Regions from separate parts of the Paraburkholderia sp. SUR17 genome, predicted to be linked through region 2. Evidence: predicted binding sites of a transcription regulator. Region 2 holds the regulator's gene; the other holds the start of a gene.
What was found. The regulator FliA, encoded in region 2, starts transcription of late flagellar genes. The targets are predictions, from matches to a motif close to CTAAAGTTTNNNNNNNNNNNGCCGNTA.
Positions count from the first base shown of each region.

Region 1: a site for FliA is predicted at 8,554-8,580, ahead of P2869_RS12685 (DUF4088 family protein). Genes of this name have one in related genera too.

Region 1 covers NZ_CP120508.1:2,872,576-2,882,935, reverse strand. Annotated here, with positions in the region: gene fumC (class II fumarate hydratase) at 1-1,174, opposite strand, end outside; gene P2869_RS12705 (phospholipase D family protein) at 1,354-2,931, opposite strand; gene P2869_RS12700 (MATE family efflux transporter) at 3,357-4,760, opposite strand; gene P2869_RS12695 (RNA-binding S4 domain-containing protein) at 4,886-5,107, opposite strand; gene P2869_RS12690 (ATP-dependent helicase) at 5,382-7,484, shown strand; gene P2869_RS12685 (DUF4088 family protein) at 7,543-8,310, opposite strand; gene P2869_RS12680 (AzlD domain-containing protein) at 8,670-8,990, opposite strand; gene P2869_RS12675 (AzlC family ABC transporter permease) at 8,987-9,667, opposite strand; gene P2869_RS12670 (AraC family transcriptional regulator) at 9,817-10,360, opposite strand, start outside.
Region 2 covers NZ_CP120508.1:3,711,653-3,722,012, forward strand. Annotated here, with positions in the region: gene P2869_RS16625 (flagellar hook assembly protein FlgD) at 1-99, opposite strand, end outside; gene flgC (flagellar basal body rod protein FlgC) at 144-569, opposite strand; gene flgB (flagellar basal body rod protein FlgB) at 788-1,282, opposite strand; gene flgA (flagellar basal body P-ring formation chaperone FlgA) at 1,605-3,077, shown strand; gene flgM (flagellar biosynthesis anti-sigma factor FlgM) at 3,369-3,722, shown strand; gene P2869_RS16650 (flagellar protein FlgN) at 3,856-4,299, shown strand; gene P2869_RS16655 (hypothetical protein) at 4,543-4,986, opposite strand; gene P2869_RS16660 (RNA polymerase sigma factor FliA) at 5,403-6,137, opposite strand; gene P2869_RS16665 (AAA family ATPase) at 6,170-7,066, opposite strand; gene flhF (flagellar biosynthesis protein FlhF) at 7,059-9,170, opposite strand; gene flhA (flagellar biosynthesis protein FlhA) at 9,591-10,360, opposite strand, start outside.

The sequences.
Region 1 (10,360 bases), 840 kb from region 2:
TGCCCACCGCGCAGTTGTCGTTGAAGCTGCGCGCGCCGTCGGCGAGCAGCCGCACCGATTGCAGCACGTTGTGCGCGATCATCGGGCGATACACGTTGAGTTCGAAATTGCCGCTCGCCCCGCCCATGTTCACGGCCACGTCGTTGCCGAACACCTGGCAGCACAGCATCGTGACCGCTTCGGACTGCGTGGGATTCACCTTGCCCGGCATGATCGAGCTGCCCGGCTCGTTCTCTGGAATCGACAGTTCGCCGAGTCCGCAGCGCGGGCCGCTCGCGAGCCAGCGGATGTCGTTGGCAATCTTCATGAGGCTTGCGGCCACCGTCTTCAGCGCGCCGTGCGCGAAGACGAGCGCGTCGGCGGCGGCCATCACTTCGAACTTGTTGGGTGCCGTGACAAACGGCAGTCCGGTCAGCTTTGCGATGGCTTCGGCCACTTTCCGGGCGAATTGCGGATGCGCGTTCAGGCCCGTGCCCACCGCCGTGCCGCCCTGCGCGAGTTCGCAGAGGTGCGGCAGCGTCGACTCCACATGCCGGATGCCCTGGTCGAGCTGCGCCACGTAGCCCGAGAACTCCTGGCCAAGCGTGAGCGGCGTGGCGTCCTGCAGATGCGTGCGGCCGATCTTCACGATGTCCGCGAAGGCCTTCGCCTTGCCGTCGAGCGTCTCGCGCAGCGTCTTCAGCGAGGGCAGGAGATGCGTGACGATGCCCACCGCGGCGGCGACGTGCATCGCGGTGGGGAACACGTCGTTCGACGACTGGCCGCGGTTCACGTCGTCGTTCGGATGCACCTTGCGCGCTTCGCCGCGCACGCCGCCCAGCAGCTCGCTCGCGCGGTTCGCGATCACCTCGTTGAGGTTCATGTTGGTCTGCGTGCCCGAGCCCGTTTGCCACACGGCGAGCGGAAACTCGTTGGCGTGTTTGCCCGCGATGATCTCGTCCGCGGCCGTCATGATGGCGCGCGCCTTCGCTTCGTCGAGCACGCCGAGGTCGAGATTCACTTGCGCCGCGGCGCGCTTGATGGTGGCGAGCGCGGTGATGATTTCGGGCGCCTGCTTTTCCGTGGAGATGCGGAAGTTCTGCAGCGAGCGCTGCGTTTGCGCGCCCCATAGCTGCGCGTTGGGCACGGCGATTTCGCCGAACGTGTCGCGCTCCATTCTGACGTCTTCGGTCATAGCTTCGCTCCGTATGACGAGCGTTGCCGGTCGCGCGATGGTTGCAACCGGCAGAGGCTCTGGGTGGATGGCGCATCGTCGCGAGACGGTGCGCCGCAGTTCTTCGCTGCAGTTCTTCGCCGCAGTTCCTCGATTCAGGGACGTTCGCGCGGGCAGGTCGTTCAGGGGCGCAGCGGGCTTCAGAGCTGATCGTCCACCGGCAACAGCAAGAATAGCCCGGTCAGCAGATTCCTGTAGAAACCCGCTTGCGGGTCGAAGTTGTAGGTACGCATCTCGCCGTCGTCCTCGCCGGTCCAGACGAGCGGCGAAGGCGGCGCGCCGATGCGCCGCAGCGAGGCGGCTTCCTGCGGCGAGGCCAGTTGCACGCGATAGCTCGCCGTGGGCGCCGTTGCGCTTTTGAAGAGCGCCGCGGCCTGACTGGCGATCTGGGGGCTGTGCACGATGAGCGCGAGTTCGGTATTCAGATGCACCGAGCGCGGATCGAGATTCAGCGAGCCGATCACGAGCGTGCTGCGATCGATGATGTAGGCCTTCGCGTGCAGGCTTGCGCGCGAGCGCGAGCCGGTGAAACCCACGCTGCGTTCGCGTTGCACGGGCTTGAATTCGTAGAGGTCGACACCGTGTTCGAGCAGCGGCACGCGGTAGGGACTGTAGCCGGCCTGCACGGCGACGGCGTCGGTGGCCGCCAGCGAGTTCGTGAGAATCGCCACGTGCACGCCGCGTGCCGTGAGCCGCGAGAGCGCTTTCACGCCCACTTCGTGCGGCACGAAGTAGGGCGAGAAGACCTGCAGACTCTCGTGCGCGCCGCGCATCAGTTCGAAGAGCCGCTGCGCGGGCGGGCTCTTGTAGTCGGCCGTCGGCACGGCGACCTTGTCGGGCGTGTCGGCCTTGAATTCGGCCGGGGCCCAGACGAGGCCCAGCTCGTCACGCGCGATCTGCTGCGCAAGCGGTGTCGCGTTGATCGGCTTCGCGTCGTAGGGATCGGCGTTCTCGCGCCAGTGCTCGCGCAGCGCGTCGCGCGCGAGGTCGAGATCGTGCGGGTCGAAGCTTTGCCGGTTGAGCACGCGCAGCGGGTAGGCGCTCGCGCTGTTCCAGTACCGGTCGAAACTCGCGGAGATGTCCGCGACGATGGGCCCCGCGGCAAGCATGTCGAGATCGCGGAACTCCAGCGTGGGGCTCGCGTTGAAATACTCGTCGCCGAGATTGCGGCCGCCCACGATCGCGAGCTGGTTGTCCACGATCATCGCCTTGTTGTGCATGCGGCGCGTGAAGGTGTCGATGCGCGTGAACAGGTCCGTGGTGCGCTCGAACATGCTCAACTGCTCGCTGCCGAACGGATTGAACACGCGGATCTCGATCTTCGGATGCGTGTTGAGCGCGGCCATCAGCTTGTCGATGTCCTTGAAGTTCAGGTCGTCGACCAGCATGCGCACGCGAACGCCCTGATCGGCCGCATAGAGCGCCGCGCCGAGCAGCAGCTTGCCGGTGGTGTCCTCGTTGGCGATGTAGTACTGCATGTCGAGGGTTTTCGTGGCGGCGCGCGCGAGCGCAATGCGCATCTGCAAGGCTTCGGTGCCGGCGGAGAGCAGTCTGAATCCGGACTGGCCGCCATGGGCCTTCACGGGCGCGTCGAGCGCTTCGGCAAGTGGCGTGGAAGCGCCGGGCGGCAGTGCGTGCGTGACGTCGCGCGGGTAGGCCGTGGCGGGCGGGCGCGTGGCGCAGGCGCCGAGCGCGAGCGCTGTAACGAAGGCGAGCAGAAGGCTGGCGAGCCGGCTCGCAAACCCGGCAGGCGCGTCATGGCAGAGACGTGCCGCAGGCGTTGCGCGGACACGCTTGCGCCACAGCGCTGCGACGGACCGGTCGATGTACGGCAGCACGCCTCGTCCTCCACGGGTGGTGTTGTCGGCGCCGGCCTGACGGGGCCGGTACCCTGTGGAGAACATTCTACGGGCAATTGTTAAGGCAGGCTGTGGGGCGGTACCGCACGTGGGTGCGCGGTCGATGGGGGCGCGGGCGTGAAAAAAAGCCCGCGCAGTGCGCGGGCCCAAACCCTGTCAGAGGAGTGTCACGGAAAACGGCTTCATCGTAGCGTGCACGCCATGTGCCACCAACCAACGATCCGTGCGTTGCTTATCGTCGGTGCGCTGCGATGCTTCGCTCCCGCGTTGTTCTGACGTTTCGATCAAGCGCGGTCTTGCCCTGCGCCCGGCCCACGCTGAAGGCTCAGGCGGTGAAAGCGCAGCGTCATCAGAACAGCCACGCTCGCGAGCCCCGCGGCGAGCCCCCACCACAACCCGCGCGCGCCCAGGCCGAAGTGAAACGCGAGCGTGTAGCCCGTCGGAAAACCGATGCCCCAGTAGCCGAACGCAGCCGCGATCATGGGAACGCGGGTGTCCTTGAGGCCGCGCAGGCAGCCCGAGGCCACCGTCTGCATGCCGTCCACGATCTGGAAGATCGCGGCCACGCCGAGCAGCGACGCGGCGAGCGCGACCGTGTTCGCGTTGGCGGGGTCGTCGAGCTTGAGGTACAGCCCGACGATCCAGTGCGGCGCGACGATCAGCACGAGCCCCGAGAGCGACATGAACGCAACGCCGAGCACGAGCGCGACGAAGCCCGCATGGCGTGCGGCAAGCGGCTGCGCCGCGCCTTCCCAGAAGCCGACGCGCACGTTGGCCGCCTGGCCGATCGAGAGCGGCACCATGAACGACACGGACGCTACGTTGAGCGCAATCTGGTGCGCCGCGAGCTGCGATTCGCCCAGCACGCCCACCATGAGCCCCGTGGCGAGAAAGAGCGTCGATTCGACCCCGTACGTGATCGCCACTGGCCAGCCGATGCCGAACAGTTCGCCCATCAGCGGTACGGTGGGACGCCGGGCGGCGACGAAGTGCCGGTAGCGCGGCCGCAAATGGAGCAGCGCCGCCAGCACGAGCGCGGAGAGCCAGACGGTGAGCGTCGTGGCCGCGGCCGAGCCGAGAAAGCCGAGCCGCGGCAGTCCGTACACGCCGTGGATGAGTCCGTAGTTGAGAAACGCGTTGACGAACACGCTCGCAATCGAAACGCCGAGCAGCCGCCGCGCTGCGCCAATGGCGGGCAGAAACGAGCGCAGCAGCCCGATGCCCGCAAGGCTCGCGGGCGCGGCCCAGCGCAACACCGCGCAGTACTCGCCCACGTTGCGCGCGAGCAGTGGCGGTTCGCCGAACGCCAGCAGAATCGGCGTGGCAAACGACAGCAGTGCGAACGCCGGCACGGTGAGCAGCAGCGACAGCACGAAGCCGGTCCAGTAAATGTGCGGCACGTGATGCTCGTTCTGCGCGCCGCGCGCGTTGGCCACGGTCACGCTCACGGAGGTGAGCACGCCTTGCAGCAGCGTGACGACGACGAAGTAGAGCGCGGCGCCGAGTCCGCCGGCGGCGAGCGCATCGGCGCCGAGCGAGCCGAGCAGCACCGTGTCGGTCACGCTCATGGCCATCTGGGCGAGCTGCGCGATGGCGAGCGGGGCGGCGAGGCGGGCGGTGTCGGCGGCGTGGCGGGAAAGCGTGGGCGGCCTCGTGCCCACGCGCGAGAAGCTCGATTGCTGGGTCATGGGAAGGGAAAAACGGCGCGAGCGTATGGGCGCGCCGCGATTCTTATGATGTCTTTCGGGACGGACAGCTTATTGCGGGAACGGGCAGTTGTCGATGGAAAAGCCCGTTTTTGGTGCAGTTTCTTTCAATCGGCTTCGCGCACGGCGATGCGTGTGTCGCCGAACAGCACGACCTGGCCCGCGCGGATCTTGCACGTTTTGCGCAGCTCCACTTGACCGTCCACCTTCACTTCGCCTGCGGCCACCAGCTGCTTGGCCGCGCCGCCGCTGTCGGCGAGGCCGGTGATCTTCAGCAGGTTATGGAGTTCGACGTAGTCGCCGGTGAGCGGGAAATCGAGATTGGGCATGGCGCACGCGAGGGAACAGGTTCAAGGGCTCGCATCATAAGCCCGCGGGCGCGGGCGCGTCGAACGGATTGCGTGGAGGTAGCGGGTGCGTGGGGGGCAAGGGTTCTGCGCGCTTGTCTCGTAGGGGTGTATGGATATACAGTGTGCGTCGCCATCTTCCCATTCTGCCTACGCCGTGCCTTCCGCTTCCGTTCCGGTTTCCGCTTCTGTTCGCGATTCGTCTGCCCTCGTCGAGCGCCCCGCCGCGCATGGCGGCGCAAGCCCGACGCCCGAAATGGCGGCCGAGGTTGCAACGAAAGTCGCCGCCTGGCTCGCGAAGCTCAACGACGCCCAGCGCGCGGCCGTCGAGCACGGCGTCGGCGAGGCCGGCGCGCCCGCGCCGCTCGTGGTGATCGCGGGCGCGGGCTCGGGCAAGACCAATACGCTCGCGCATCGCGTGGCCCATCTTGTCGTGAACGGAGCGGACCCGCATCGCATCCTGCTGCTCACCTTCTCGCGCCGCGCCGCCGACGAAATGACGCGCCGCGTGACGCGCATCGCCGCCGGGGTGCCGGGCGCGTCTGCGGCGCTCGCGCACGGGCTCATGTGGGCCGGCACGTTCCACGGCGTGGGCGCGCGGCTCTTGCGCGAGTACGCCGAGCGCATCGGCCTCGCGCCGGGCTTCACCATCAACGACCGCGAAGATTCCGCGGACCTCATCAACCTCGTGCGCCACGAACTCGGTTTGTCGGCGAAGGAACGGCGGTTCCCGTCGAAGTCCACGTGTCTCTCGATCTATTCGCGCGTCGTGAATACCGGTGCGTCGCTCGCCGATGTGCTCGCCCGTGCGTTTCCGTGGTGCTGCGAGTGGGAGGCGGACCTGCGCGCGCTCTTTGCCCGCTACGTCGAGGCGAAACAGGCGCAGAACGTGCTCGACTACGACGACCTGCTGCTGTACTGGGCGCACATGGCCGCGGAGCCCGCGCTCGCCGCCGAGCTTTCCGCGCGCTTCGATCACGTGCTCGTGGACGAGTACCAGGACACGAACCGCCTGCAGGCGTCGATCCTGCTCGCCCTCAAGCCCGACGGGCGCGGCCTGACGGTGGTGGGCGACGACGCCCAGGCCATCTACTCGTTTCGCGGCGCCACGGTGCGCAACATCCTCGACTTTCCCGCGCAGTTCGATCCGCCCGCGCGGCAGGTCATGCTCGAGCGCAACTACCGTTCCACGGCGCCCATTCTCGAGGCGTCGAACGCGGTGATCGGGCTCGCCAAAGAGCGCTTCGCGAAGAACCTCTGGACCGACCGCGCGAGCGAGCAGCGTCCGCGGCTCGTTACCGTGGCCGACGAAGCCACGCAAGCGCGCTATGTCGTCGAGCAGGTGCTCGAGGCGCGCGAAGCGGGCATGAAACTGAAGTCGCAGGCGGTGCTGTTTCGCGCCGCGCACCACAGCGCGGCGCTCGAAGTGGAGCTGGCTCGACGCAACATTCCGTTCGTCAAGTTCGGGGGGCTGCGTTTTCTCGATTCCGTGCACGTGAAAGACGTGCTCGCCGTGCTGCGTTGGGCGGAAAATCCGCTCGACCGCGTGGCGGGCTTTCGGGTCGTGCAACTGCTGCCTGGCGTGGGGCCGGCCACGGCGGCGCGGCTGCTCGATCAGGTCGCAGCCTGCAAGGGCACCTGGCCCGCCGCCGACGCGCTCGCGGCATTCGCGCCGCCACCGCGCGCCGCAGAAGACTGGGCCGCGTTCGTCGCGATGATGTCGACGGTCTGCTCGCGCACGAGTGCATGGCCTGCCGAGTTCGAGCTGATCCGCCGCTGGTACGAACCGCATCTGGAACGCAACCACGAAGACGCCGCCATGCGTCACGCGGACGTGCTGCAGATGGAAAGCATTGCGGGCACGTACCCGTCGCGCGAACGCTTTCTCACGGAACTCACGCTCGATCCGCCCGACGCCACGAGCGGCGAGTCCGGCGTGCCGCTGCTCGACGAGGACTACCTGATCCTCTCCACGATCCATTCGGCGAAGGGCCAGGAGTGGCGCAACGTGTTCGTGCTCAACGGCGTGGACGGCTGCATTCCGTCCGACCTCGGCACCGGCAGCGACGAAGAGATCGACGAGGAGCGCCGCCTGCTCTACGTGGCGATGACGCGCGCGAAGGAAGACCTGCACATCGTCGTGCCGCAACGGTTCTATGTGCACAATCAGACGCAATCCGGCGACCGGCACGTCTGGGCCTCGCGCACGCGCTTCATTCCGGCGCCGCTATTGCCGCTCTTCGAGGCGCGTGCGTGGCCGCCCGTGCCCGTCGCCGCCGCGCCGACAGCGGCGGGGCTGGCTGCGGCGGCTCACGCCAAGGTGGAGATTGCGGCGAAGCTCAGGAAGATGTGGGACTGAGCAGGGTTATTGCATCCGAGGCCGAAGCGGCTGGAATGCGGGCGTCAGCGCTGCGCCCTCAGCGCGACTGACGCTGCTGCTGTTGCTGGTTGCGCACGGGCGGCGTGAAGACGTTGCGCAGCCAGGCCGCGAGGCGGGCGAATACGTCGTACGGTTCTTCGACGAAGATCTCGGGCTTGAGCAGGCGCAGGTATTCCATGATCTGCTGCGCTTCCTGCTTCTGGAACGAGCCGTGCGAAATGCCAAGGCGCAGCAGCCCGCGCAACTCGCCCAGCTTTTCGCGCGACGCGCTGCCCACACTCGTTTCGCAGGCGATCTTCGCCTCGTAGATGCGCTGGCGCAGCGATTCCGCGAGCCGCCACGCCGGCGTCTGCATCACTTCTTCGAGCGTCTGGATGTCCTGCACGGCCGACTTGATCTGCGCCGAGAGCGGATCGATCAGGTTGGGCGCGGCCTGCGCCTCGTTGACGATCGCCGTGGCCCAGTCGCGACAGTGCTTGGCGAGCTCGTCGGGCGTCCATTCGGAGCGGGCGGCGAAACCGAAGCCGTACTCGGCGGCCTGCCGCATCAGGATGGCGACGACGTCCGGAAATTCCTTGTCGAGCGTGCGTTTTGCCCACGCGTACTGGCCGCCCTGAAGCATGCGCTGCACCGCGTGCTCGGTGAGCGGCACCATGTTGTCGAGCAGCTTCGCACGCAGGAAGTCCTCGAACGAGGGCGTCGCGAACTGCGGGTCGAGCTTGAGCGACACGCGCAGGAACGCGTCGAAATCCTTGCGTAGCGACACAAGGGTTTCTTCCTTCAGCGTAAGGGTGATCTGGCCCATGTTGTTATCCCGTTTCCCCGGTCCGCCCCTCTTCGTGGCGCCGTGGCGTATCTGCTGTATGCCGGCGGAGCGTCCTTCGCGCGGGTTGCCGGCGTCTTCACGTTCGTGACGGCCCGGTGGACGGACGACGCGCGGCGTGCGATCTGCGTGCGATTCGGGCGCATTGCGCGCCGCCAGGCCGGCGGGCACCAGGGCCGGAGCCGGCGCGAAAAGCGGATTTCGATCGGCGGACTTCGATCTGTTTAACGGCGTGCGGTGGGCAAACTTGAGGAAGTCATGACGCAGCGCACGAAACGCCGGCTTCCGGGGCTGGCGCGCCGGGGGCTCACGTTCGGTGGACGGGGAAGGGACGGGTGGCGCTAACGCAGCACGACGCCTTGCCAGACAAAGAACACGGCGAGCCCCACGGCGATAGTGAGCAGTGGGCGGCGCGTGAGCGCACTCACGGCAATGGCCGCGAGCGCGCCGACGAGCTGCGGATTGCGCCACGTCAACTCAGGGCTGCCGTGCGGGGCGACCGCCATGGGAACGATGAGCGCCGTGAGCACGGTGACGGGCAAGAAGCCAAGCGCCGTGCGCACGAGCGGCGGAAAGACGACGCGGTCGCCCAGCACGAACACGGCCGCGCGGATCGCCCAGGTGATGAGCGCCATGCCGAGAATCAGGAGCGCGTAGTTCATCGGCTTGCCTCTGCGGTGCGTCCGCGCGAGGCGCCCGGCAGCGACAGCGCGACACCCACCGCGACGCCGGCGAGCACGGCGCCCAGTAGTCCGAGCTTGTAGGGCCACGTCTGCCAGAGCAGCGCGAGCGTGCCCGCGGTGACCGCGGCCGCGAAGTAGCGAACGGCCACCAACTGCGGCACGACGATGGCGATGAAGGTGGCGACCATCGCGAAGTCGAGCCCGAGCGACTGCAGTCCCGGAAAGGCCGCGCCGAACAGCAGCCCGGCCGCCGTCCAGAGCTGCCAGTTCACGTACATGGCGAGCCCGGAGCCGAAGAAGTACCAGGGGCCAATGGCGTCGAACCGGCCATGCGGCTGACGACGATAGTAGGCCCAGGCCACGGCGAATACTTCGTCGGTGAGCAGGCCGGCGAGCACCAGCCGCCAGCGCAGCGGCAGGTGCGCCACATAGGGCGCGAGCGTCGCGCTGTACAGCAGATGCCGCAGATTCACCACGAGCGTCGTGCCGAGCACGACCGGAAAGCTCGCGCTGCCCGCAATCAGGCCGAGCGCAATGAACTGCGCCGAGCCGGCGAATACCGCGAGGGACATCAACTGCCCTTGCCACACGTGAAGCGGTCCCGACGTGACGAGCGTGCCGAAGATGATGCCGAACGGGGCGGCGCCGACCATCATCGGAATCGTGTCGCGCGCGCCCGCCGTGAATTCCTTGAAGCGAATGGAACGGGTCACTCTCTCCTCCTTTTGCCGCGAGCTTAACGGAGGGCGTAGGCAGCTGGCTTGTACGTTCTTGCGGCGGGGTGCGGAGGGTGTTCCCGGGGCGGTTATGCCGCTTGCCAGCGCCCCGGCGGCACGCCGAACATGCGGCGGAAATGGCGCGTGAAGTGGCTCTGATCGACGAAGCCGGTGGCCGCCGCGACCTCGGCCACTGGCCGGCCCGCGCGCAGGGGCGCAAGCGCGCGTTGCAGGCGAATCTGGTTGCGCCACGCGTGCGGCGGTAGCCCCGTAGCCTGGGCGAAAAGGCGTGCCGCGTGAAAGGGCGAAAGGCTGACCGCTGCCGCGAGGTCGGCAAGCAGAAGCGGCGTGGCGAGATGGCTGGCGAGGTGTTCCTTCATCGTTGCCACACGCGGGTCGCGCGCCGGGCGCAGCACGTGTTCCGGCGGCGTGCGGCCGTAGCGGACGAGCAGCGTGGAGAGCGCGTCGAGCAATGCCGATTCGGCAGCGAGCGGGTCCGCCGTCGGCGTGGACGTCAGAGCGGGCAGTCCGGCGGCGCCGGCTTCGAGTAGCTGGTGCGCACGAGAGAGGCGGCGCGCCAGGTCGGCGTCGCGAATCACATCGGCGTCGAACCACGGCAGCGGCTGCGCGCCG
Region 2 (10,360 bases):
CGACGACGAGCTGCTTGCGCTCGAAGTGCCGTTCATGGTGTCGAGCAGCGTCTGCGAAATGGTCGTGCCGTTGCTGCCGATCGTGGTCTGGGTGGTCAAGGCGGTTCTCCGTCTGTTCTTCAGGTGCCGATTCAGGTGCCGGTTCAGGTGCCGATAGTGAGCGTCTTGAGCATCAGCGTCTTGGCGGTGTTCAGGGTTTCCACGTTCGCCTGGTACGAGCGCGACGCCGAAATCATGTTCACCATTTCCTGCACCGGATCCACGTTCGGCAAGGTCACGTAGCCGTTCGCGTCCGCCGCCGGGTTGCCGGGGTCGTAGGAAGTCTTCATGGGCGTCGGGTCGTCGACCACGCCCGTCACCTGCACGCCGCCCACCTGCTGGCCGCTCTGCGTGCGCGCGCCGCCCAGCGGCTGCACCGCGAAGACGACCTGCTTGGCCTTGTACGGCTTGCCGTCCGGTCCCGTCGTGCTGTCCGCGTTCGCGAGGTTCGACGCGGTCACGTTGAGCCGCTCCGACTGCGCGGACAGCGCAGAGCCGGCGACGCTAAAGATGTTCATCAGCGATGGCATGGCGAATCTCACCTCTCGTTGCCGGCCTGCGTTGGCCGGCGGTTGTGGCGGGCCGCGCCTGTCACCTTTGCGCTTTCGCGCTTCCGGTGCCTCCTGCGCACGGCCCGCCTGCTTTCCCGTAGCGATTTGTCTCTTGCCTGACCGGCGCAGCCTGCTGCCTGTGCCGTGGTCTGGCTTCCTGCTTTCCTGCTTGCCCTGCACGAATGCAGGCCGCCGCGTCAGCTGCCTGACGTGATGGCCGCGAGCATGCCTTTGATCTGCTGCGTGAGCACGGTCATGCCGGTCTCGAAGTGCAGCGTGTTGTCGGCGAACTGCACCCGCTCGCTGTCGAGGTCGACGGTGTTGCCGTCAAGCGCCGGTTGCGTGGGAATGCGGTACTGGAGCTGGCCGTAGTCGTCGGGGGAACCGCCCGTGGGCGTCAAGCGCGCCTTGCCGGCCATGTGGCCCGCTTCGGTCGTCGCCATGGTCATGCCGCTCGTCACGCCGGCCGGCTGCGCCATGGCGAGCGGTGCCGCGTTCGAGGTGGCCGTTCCGGTCGCAGCGCCGCTCTTCCTCAGCGCACCGGCGAGCGACGACGCGAAATCGACGTCGCGTGCCTTGTAGCCCGGCGTGTCCGAGTTGGCGATGTTCGACGAGAGCAGTTCCTGACGGTATGCGCGCACATCGAGCGCCTCGCGCCCAAAGGCGAATTCGGCATCGAGTTTGTCCAGCATTGCGGTTCTCCGAAAAAACGCTTCCTTGCGTCACGCTTGCAGTAGCGGCTGCGTGGAAGGCCTTTTTGCTTGTGGAGCATCTTAGGTCTGGGACGCAAGCAGCAATCGGAGGAATAGCCGGGGAAGGGGGCCTCTATTCAACGTTTGCGCGAAGGGGGGTGTCTCTAGAATGCCTCTCGTATTGTTGGCCCTTGGTTGGCCCCTGGTTGGCCCTTGGGTTAGCCCTTGTCTGGCCGCCTTGTTTGGCTTCTTCTTGTCTTGCTTCTTGTCCGGCTTCTTGCCTGGCGCCTGTCTGGTCCCCCGGGGGCCGTGGAGAGTGGCGATGAACGAGCCCGCTTCAAATGCTCCGACCGCCTTGTTGACCGCTGAAACCGCTGCTGAAACGGCTTTCGATGCTTCGCCCGCGCGAGGCGCATCGACATCGACCACTTCGCACGCACCGGCTGCTCCGGCGCGAGCGAGGCGCGCGCCTGCGCTGCGCGGGCTCTTCGTCGCGCTTGCGTGGACGCTCTCGGTGAGTGCCGGCACGCTGGCCCTGCTCGCTTCGAATGCCGCGCATGCGCAAGGCACGGGCGAGCCGATCGTGATTCCGGGTCCGGGCGAAAAGAACCCGGATGCACTGGCCGCCATGAGCAAGATGGTGACGAGCCCATCCGCGCCTGCCGGCGTGACGGCGCAACGCGCGAACGCCGGGATGCAGCCCACCCCAGCCGCCCTCGCCGCGTCGATGCGACCGGCCGCCGCTGCCGGCGACCGCTTCGAGCAGGCAGCGAAGGCCGACGGCGCCATCGTGATCGCGGGGACGGGCGAAGCGTCGGCGGCCCGGCCCGGCATGGCATCTGGCCTGACGCGCGTGAACCTGCCCGTGGCGGCCAGCCAGGTCATGCCGGTGGTCGTGACACCCGCTGTGGCGACCATCCCGGCGCGCGGCCGCGAGGCGAATCTCGCGCCGCAGGCCATCGCGATGAACCCGCCCGCCAGCGGCGGCTACGCAGCCGCCGCGCCGCGCTTCGAGCGCATGGTGCCGCGCGCTGTGCCGGCCCAGGGAACCCAGGCGGCACAACCGTATCAACGTGTGCAGCCGGCGCAGGCGCCTGCATCGAACGTTCAGCCCGCGCAACCGGCCCAGTCGGCTCAGGCCGCCACAGTCGCGCAAGCCGCCGTGCCCGAAGGCCAGCAGGACGGCGAGTCGATCCGGCGCGCTGCGCTCGCCTGGCTTCAGCAGCAGGCCGTGGGCCTTCCCGGCAAGGTCAACATCACCGTGGCCAACGTATTTCCGCGCGGCCTTGCGGCCTGCACGACGATGCAGCCGTTCGCGCCCGCCGGCACCCGCATGTGGGGCCGCACCACGGTGGGCGTGCGCTGCGCGGGCGAGCGTCCGTGGACGCTCTACCTTCAGGCGAAGATCTCGGTTCAGGCCACCTACTACACGGCGTCGCGCGCGATTGCCCCGGGCGAGCCGCTCAGCGCCGCCGACCTGGTGGCACGCGACGGCGACCTCACGCTGCTGCCGCAGGCGGTGGTCACCGACCCGTCGCAGGCGATCGGCGCCGTGGCGCTGGTCCGCGTGCCTGCCGGGCTGCCGCTGCGCCAGGACATGCTGCGCAGTGCGAGTTCCGTGACGATCGGGCAAACCGTGCGCGTGGTCGCACAGGGCCCGGGCTTTTCGATTTCGTCCGAGGGCAGCGCCATGAACAACGCGTCGCCCGGCCAGCAGGTCCGTGTGAAGACGGCGGGCGGCCAGATCATCAGCGGCATCGTCAAAGAAGGCGGCACCGTGGAGATCCAGCTTTGAGCGTTGCAGGTTGGGTGGATTTGAACAGGAGATTGGACCGGCGCCTGCTGCGCCTCGAATGATGTGAAGTGGTTTCGACCGGGGCTGTTATGGCCCCTTGCGTGCAGCCGTCGCGCCTCGCGGCGCTTTGGCGGCCTTGCCGTCCATGCACTAAAGTTTGATTGGTACCTGCCGTTAATCCGGGCAAAGCGGCGCCCATGACGCGCCCCACCGTGGCCGAAGAAGGCCACGCGGAAGCCGGATTCCTCAGTCGAATCCGGGCACCGCGGTCAACCGTTCAGGAAGCCAATCGTGAAAGTCGATTCCACCAGCAATTCGAGCCTGCAGTCGCTAAAAGACGGGCTGCAGCGTACCCAGCAAGGCGAAACGGCCGCGTCTGGCGCGCAAGGCGCAGCCAGCAGCCCCGTACCGTCCACCGGCGGCGGCGCATCCGGCGACGCGAACGTGAACCTGTCGGCGCTGTCGGCGCAACTGCGCGGCCTCGCCGCGTCCGGCGCGGCGGACATCGATACGGCACACGTCGAGTCGATCAAGCAGGCGCTGCGCGACGGCACCTTGAGTATCGATACCGGCAAGATTGCCGACGCCGTTCTCGAAACGGCACGTAGCCTGCTGCAAACGCGCGCGGGGTCGGCGGGGAGCTAACCCCGGTTGGCCAGCGCGTTCAGCGTGCCTCGCCGCACCTTCGGGCGAAGCGCGCACGTGCAGCAGCCAATTGACCACGGCTTGTGCGCCCCAGTCAGGGCGCGGCAAGCCGACTGCGAGTTGAGTGATTGTGATGAAAGACGCCCTCCTTGCCACCGTCATCGACGAATATGCCGCCGTCGAAGCGTTCGCTTCGGTGCTCGCGTGCGAAGAGAAGGCGTTGACCGCCGTCTCTCCGCTCGAACAGCTGCCGCCCATCATCGAGATGAAGACCGAACTGGTCGAAAAGCTCTCGGCGCTGGAAAAGCAGCGCGACGCGCAGCTTGCGGAGCTGGGCTTTCCGCCGGGCTGGCGCGGCATGGAGCTGGCCTCCGGCGCCGACCCGCGGCTCGCCACGCAATGGGCGCTGCTGCAAAAGGCGGCCGAACGCGCGAAACGCTCCAACGCCACCAACGGCGTGCTGATCCACACTCGCATGGAATACAACCGCCGCGCCCTCGACGTGCTCAAGGGCGCGCAGCATAAGGCCGGTTTGTACGGGCCGGATGGGCGAATTCCTGCGTTCGGGCGAGTTTGATCGATTTCCCCGGAGCCGGGTTTTGAGGCGCGCGGCGCGATGATCCGGGCGCAGCGCCACCGCTGAATTCGCCGGCCAGCCGCACCAAAAACCAACGGGCCGCACATCCATGCGAATGTGCGGCCCGTTGTGTTTTCAAACGCTGGTTTTTAAACCGGTTTTCAAGACCGGTTTTCAACCCCGGCCTTCAACCTCAGGCGTCGTTGCGCCTTTCTCGATCCTCTTGCCTTTGCTGCTCGCGGCTCAATCCCAGTGCTTGCGATGCTTGCGGTGGTGGCCGGTGCTGCGATAGCCGCGCTCGCCCTCGTCCGCGTAGGAGTTGCTGCGCGAGATGTTGCCGCCCAGTGCCGCGCCGGCACCACCGCCCAGTCCCGCACCGATCAGCCCGCCCGTGCGGCCGCCCATCGCGTTGCCTGCCGCCGTGCCCGCGCCGCCGCCCAGCGCACCGCCCACGATGGCGCCCGTACGTTCGCGCCGGTTCGACGTGACCGCAGCGCCTGCGCCGCCGCCCACCGCACCGCCGATCACGGAGCCCGTGCTGCCGCCCAGCGCGCCGCCCACCGCGGCACCCGCTACCCCGCCGAGGCCCCCGCCGAGCGCATTGTTCAGGTCACCCGCCATAGCGGGCAGCGATACAGCGGCCGAAGCCGCGGTCAACACGGCGATTCCTGCGATTTTTTTGAGCATCTGGTTTAACCCCATTGTCTTCGTAATAACGCGGCGCAAGTGTAGCCACCCGTCAGAAAGGGTGGTGTAAGAAAATGTTAGTGGTGTTACGGCCTGAAGCGGCCCGATGAACGAGCCGGGAAGCCGGCCCGAAAGAAGGCGAAAAAGCCGCCGAAGAATTGGAGGACGCGCGAACAGCAAGCGGACAGGGTGCGAATGACGTGCCGCTCAAGCAGCGGTGAAGTGGCAGCAAAGCAGCAGCAAAGCAGCCGCCCCACACAAGCCAGCGCAGCGCCGGCCGAACCGATCCCGCCCGAGGCCCGGCGCCTTGGGCCCCGGGGTCCGGGGTCCGCTACCCGGCGCCCTCTAACGCCAACAACAGCGCCACCCGCCCGGAAAGGCGCGAACGCCCCTCGAACGCACCCCGCTCGGGTTTCTCAGTCGGCCTCGGCGCCCGCCCAGGCCAGTTCGCGCAGACGCGTGCGCAGACGCGCCACGGCCTGGCTGTGCAGCTGGCACACACGCGATTCGCTCACTTCCATCACCGCGCCGATTTCGCGCAGGTTCATGCCGCGCTCGTAGTAGAGCGACATCAAGAGCTTCTCGCGCTCAGGCAGCTTGTCGATGGCTTCCACCAGCGCCGCGCGCAGGCTTTCGTCGAGCAGCGCGGAAAGCGGATCCGAGTGATCGACGCAGTAGCGGTCGAGAAACGGCTCGTCGTCCGCGGACCGGTCGAAGTCTTCGTAGTAGATCAGCTGGCTGCCATGCAGGTCCTGCAGCATGGACTGATATTCGTCGAGCGGCATCTTGAGATGCCCGGCGATCTCCGTCTCGCTCGCCGAACGGCCCAATTGCTGCTCCACCTGGTGCACCGCGCTCTCCACCTCGCGCGACGTGCGCCGCAGGCTGCGCGGCAGCCAGTCGTTGCTGCGCAGCTCGTCGAGCATGGCGCCGCGAATGCGCTGGCTCGCGTAGGTTTCGAACTGCGCGCCCTGATCTTCCTTGTAGCGGCTCGCCGCATCGAGCAGACCGATCATGCCGGCCTGGATCAGATCGTCCAGATCCACGCTCGCCGGCATCTTGGCTACGAGCTGCAAACCGAGACGTCTTACGAGCGGCGCGTACTTCGCCAGCACCTCGTCCTGCGAAATCTTTCCCTGAGCGTTATACATCGTGCTCTCCTGCCTGAAGTCCCCGAGTGGCGTCACGCATGCTGCGCCGACGGCCATTCGGCGGCCGGGTCGGCCTGCCACATGGATGGCGATGGGGCCGACGTTGTTACGGTCGGGCGCGTCATGGCCGCGCGCGACGACATGGCTGGCCGCATGGGCCAGTACTGCAGTTCTGCGGCGACATGCCGGTAGTCGCGCGCGGCGGCCGTGGACGGAAAAGCATCCACGATGCAGCGTGCGAGCTCGACGGCCCGCGCCATGTGTGGGTCAGCCGCAATGCAGCCTGCGTTTTCGAGCGAGACGGTGAGGTAACGACCCGCCACGCCTGCGAGGTTCTCGAATGCCGTGTGGGCATCGGCCGCGCTTTGGACGTAATTGACGAGCACGCGGAACTGCGCGATTGCGTGCGCGAAATGAAGACGTTTCATGGCGGCGTAGGCATCGGTGATGGCCTGCGCCGAGACGCGCGTCACGACCATCACGTCGTGCGAGCGCATGGCGAGCCCGGAGAGCGCGCCGTTTCTGTCGAGCCCGGCGTCGATCAGCACGACGTCGGCGGGGCCGTTCAGCACGAGTCCGTACTGTTCGGCGCTATAGCCTTCCTGGCTGCCGCGCCAGGCCGAGAGCACGCCGAAGCCGAGCGGATGCCGGCTCACGGCCGCCGCGAGCGACACCTCGCCGCGCATCACGCCGGCGAGATTCCCCACGCGTTGCATGCCGCCAAGCGTGGCGCTCACCGACCGGTCGCCCAGGCACTCGTCGATGACGAGCACGTCTTTGCCCTGCTCGGCCAATGCCGCTGCAAGGTTCACTACTGTCGTGGTGCGTCCGACGCTCTCCGAGCCGCCGGTCACCGCGATCACTCGCGAGCCGCTGCGGGCGAGCAGCCGCCGCAGCCCCTCCGCCTGGTCGGCTACGAATTTATCCAAAGCGAACCTCGTGCAGGTCGGCATTCGAACGCGTGGACAGCGCCGAGAGCAGCGCCGGGATGTCGTCTTCGTGCGGCACGAAGGGCGAGTGCTCGCGCGGAATGCAGAACGCGCTGCGGATCAGGAAACGCTTCGTCGCCACATAGAGGTTCTCCGGCACCTTCTGGCCGGTCGACACGTAGTGAACCGGCAGCCGGTAGCGCAGCACGGTGTCCAGCGCGCCGCCCAGGTTGGTGGCCTCGTCGAGCTTGGTGAGAATGCAGCCCGCGAGCGGCGCCTTGTCCGGCGTGCTCTGGTAGGCCTGCACCACTTCGTTGAGCGTGTCGCCGTGGCTCGTTGCGGACATCAGCAAGAGGCGCTGCACCGGCTGGCCGGCGCTGCACAGCATGGCGATCTGGTCGGTCACGGCGCGGTCGCGCTGGCTCATGCCGATCGTGTCGATCAGCACGATGTGCTTGTTCTTGAGTTCGGTGAGCGCGAGCTGCAGGTCGGCGCCGTCGCGCACCGCGTGCACCGACACGCCGAGAATGCGGCCGAAGATGCGCAGTTGCTCGTGGCCGCCAATGCGGTAGCTGTCCGTGGTGAGCAGCGCCACCTTGCTCGCGCCGAAGCGCATCACGCAGCGCGCCGCGAGCTTCGCCGTGGTCGTGGTCTTGCCGACGCCCGTGGGGCCCATCAGCGCGAACACGCCGCCGCGCTCCATGAGCGCGTCTTCGTTTTCGAGCACGGGCAGGTTCGATTCGAGCACCGACTGCGCCCATTCCAGCGCGCCTTCCGGGTCTTTGCCTTCGGGCAGGTTGTCCACCACCATCTTCACGAGCTGGGCCGAGAAGCCGGCGGCGAACAGCTGCTTGGTGAGCGCGCCGTGCGTGGGGCTGCGGCGTTGGCGCTCGCCCCAGAGGAGTCCGGCGAACTGCTCTTCCATCATGCCGCGCATGGAGGCCAGCTCGCTCATCACCGTTTCATTCACGACCTGTTCGATGCGGGCCTTGATGGCTTCCGTGACGCTGGCCGAGGCGTTCGCGCCTGCGGCATCGGCGGCGGTCCTGGCGTTGCCCGAGGGCGTGGCCGATTGCGTCGGCGGCTGGCTGTTGCCCGGCAGATCGAAGGCCGGTGCGATGCGCTGCGTGGCGCGGCGCGCCGCCAGTTGAGCCGCTTCGCGCGCCCAGTCCGGCGTGCTGACGTTGAGCACGCCCTCGCCTTGCCCGCGATGCTGGCCGTGTTCGGCGTGCGGGTCGGCGGGCATGCCGAGTCCTTTGGCCATGGCGTCGGCGGGCGTCATACCTGCGGCTTTCGTGCTGTGACCCGCGCTGTGACCCGCGCCTTGACCTTCGCTGTCCTTGTCGGCAATGCGGCGCGCGTGGTCGATGAGCCAGGGGTTCGTTTCGGCCATGGTGCGCGGAGCGTGTGTCTTGTCCGAGTACGACGGCACAGCCGATGCCGGCATGGTCACGCCTGCGGCCGGCGTCGCGAACCCTGCGGCGCGGCTCGCCGCCGGCGCATGAGCGGCCGGATGAGCGGGAGCGTGCGTCGGCGTGGGACGCGCAGCCGGACGAGCCGGTGCACCCGCCTGGATAGTCGCGGGTTCGGCGGCGAAGCGGTCCGCGCCGCCACCGGTATCGGCCTGGCCTGCGGACTGGGCCGCAGACTGAGCCATAAACGCGCCCGGGCGGTCCAGCGCGGCACCGCGCGTGGCGAGGGCGCCGCCTGCTTGCGCTTCGGGCTTGGCCACCGGTTGCGCGGCGGCGTTCATGTAGGGAGAGGCGTCGTCTTCGTCGTCCGCTGCGGAAGGGCGGTCCGCGCCCGCTTCCGGGCTTGCCCCGAACACCGACGAGAACACGTCCGGCATGCCGTTCGCGTAGGGGTTGCCCGCAACCGGCGCGGCGGCGCTGCGCGGCAAGCCGCGCGAAGCAGCACCCGCGTTGGCGCCTTCACCCGCGGCAGGCGCGATGGCCGCGAGTTCGCGGTCGGCTACGGCGACGATCTCGACGCTGCCGTCGTCGAGCGTGCGATTCGACAGCACCACTGCGTCAGGACCCAGCACTTCGCGCACTTGGCGCAGCGCGTCGCGGCTGGTGGCACCGATAAATTTGCGGATGTTCAAGCTGACCCCCGATGAGGTTGACGACCCTGACGTGGCGTTTCAATTGCGAGGCGCCGGCTTCGTTGCGCGGTGGCTCCGCAGGAACCTGGTGCGCGGCAAAGCCTTTGCCGATGGTGAAATTATTGAGGAGGTGAACGCCGGACTATCGATGGATCAGCGCGGGGAAAAGCAGGCAATTCGTTTGATCGGGCCGAAAGGGGGGCTGCGGGGAGGCGCTGAGGGGAGACTGCGGAGGTACTGCGGAAACACTGAGGGAGTACTGCGAAGGCACCGCGAAGGCACTGCGAGAGTACTGCGGACGTACCCGCCGCGGCGCCGAACGGCACACCGGACAGGCCGGCGCCGCGCCAACCCAAGCCATGCCCGGCCCCGCCCCTGGCACAGCGAAGACGGCAAGCGCCGCAACCGGCGCCCGCCCCGTCAAGCCGTGCCGATCAGATTGACCACCTTGACGTGCCGCGTGTCCGGCACTTCTGCGTAGGAGAGCACCTTCAGCTGCGGCAGGCTGCGCCGCAGGAAGCGCGCGAGCATGGCGCGCAGCGAGTGCTGCACGAGCAGCACGGGCGCAAGCCCCAGGCTTTGCTGGCGCGTCATCGCCTTCTGGGTCTGTTCGAGCAGCGTATGGGCGAGCCCCGGCTCCAGGCCCGGGTTCGCCCCCGTGGTGAGCGCCTGGGACAACACGCGCTCAAGATTGGCGTCCAGACCCATCACCTGCATGTCGCCGTTGCCGGGGAACCACTGCTGCGTAATGGCGCGGCCCAGCGCGAGGCGCACGATGGCCGTGAGGTCGTGCGGGTCGCTGATCTTCGGCGCGTGTTCGGCCAGCGCTTCGAGAATGGTGCGCATGTCGCGGATGGGCACCGCCTCGTCCAGCAGGTTTTGCAGCACCTTCTGCAGCGTCGTGACGGGCAGCGCCTTCGGCACGAGGTCGTCGACGAGCGAGGGCGTGTCCTTCTGCATGCGCTCGAGCAGCGCCTGCACTTCCTGGCGGCCCAGCAGTTCGGACGCGTGCGTCACCACGAGGTGGTTCAGGTGCGTGGCGACCACGGTGCTCGAATCCACCACCGTGTAGCCGTACACCTGCGCCTGCTCGCGCAGGTTGGTGTCGATCCAGATGGCGGGCAGGCCGAAAGCCGGGTCCTGGGTGGGCGTGCCCGGCAGCGCGGCCGTGACCTGCCCCGGGTTGATGG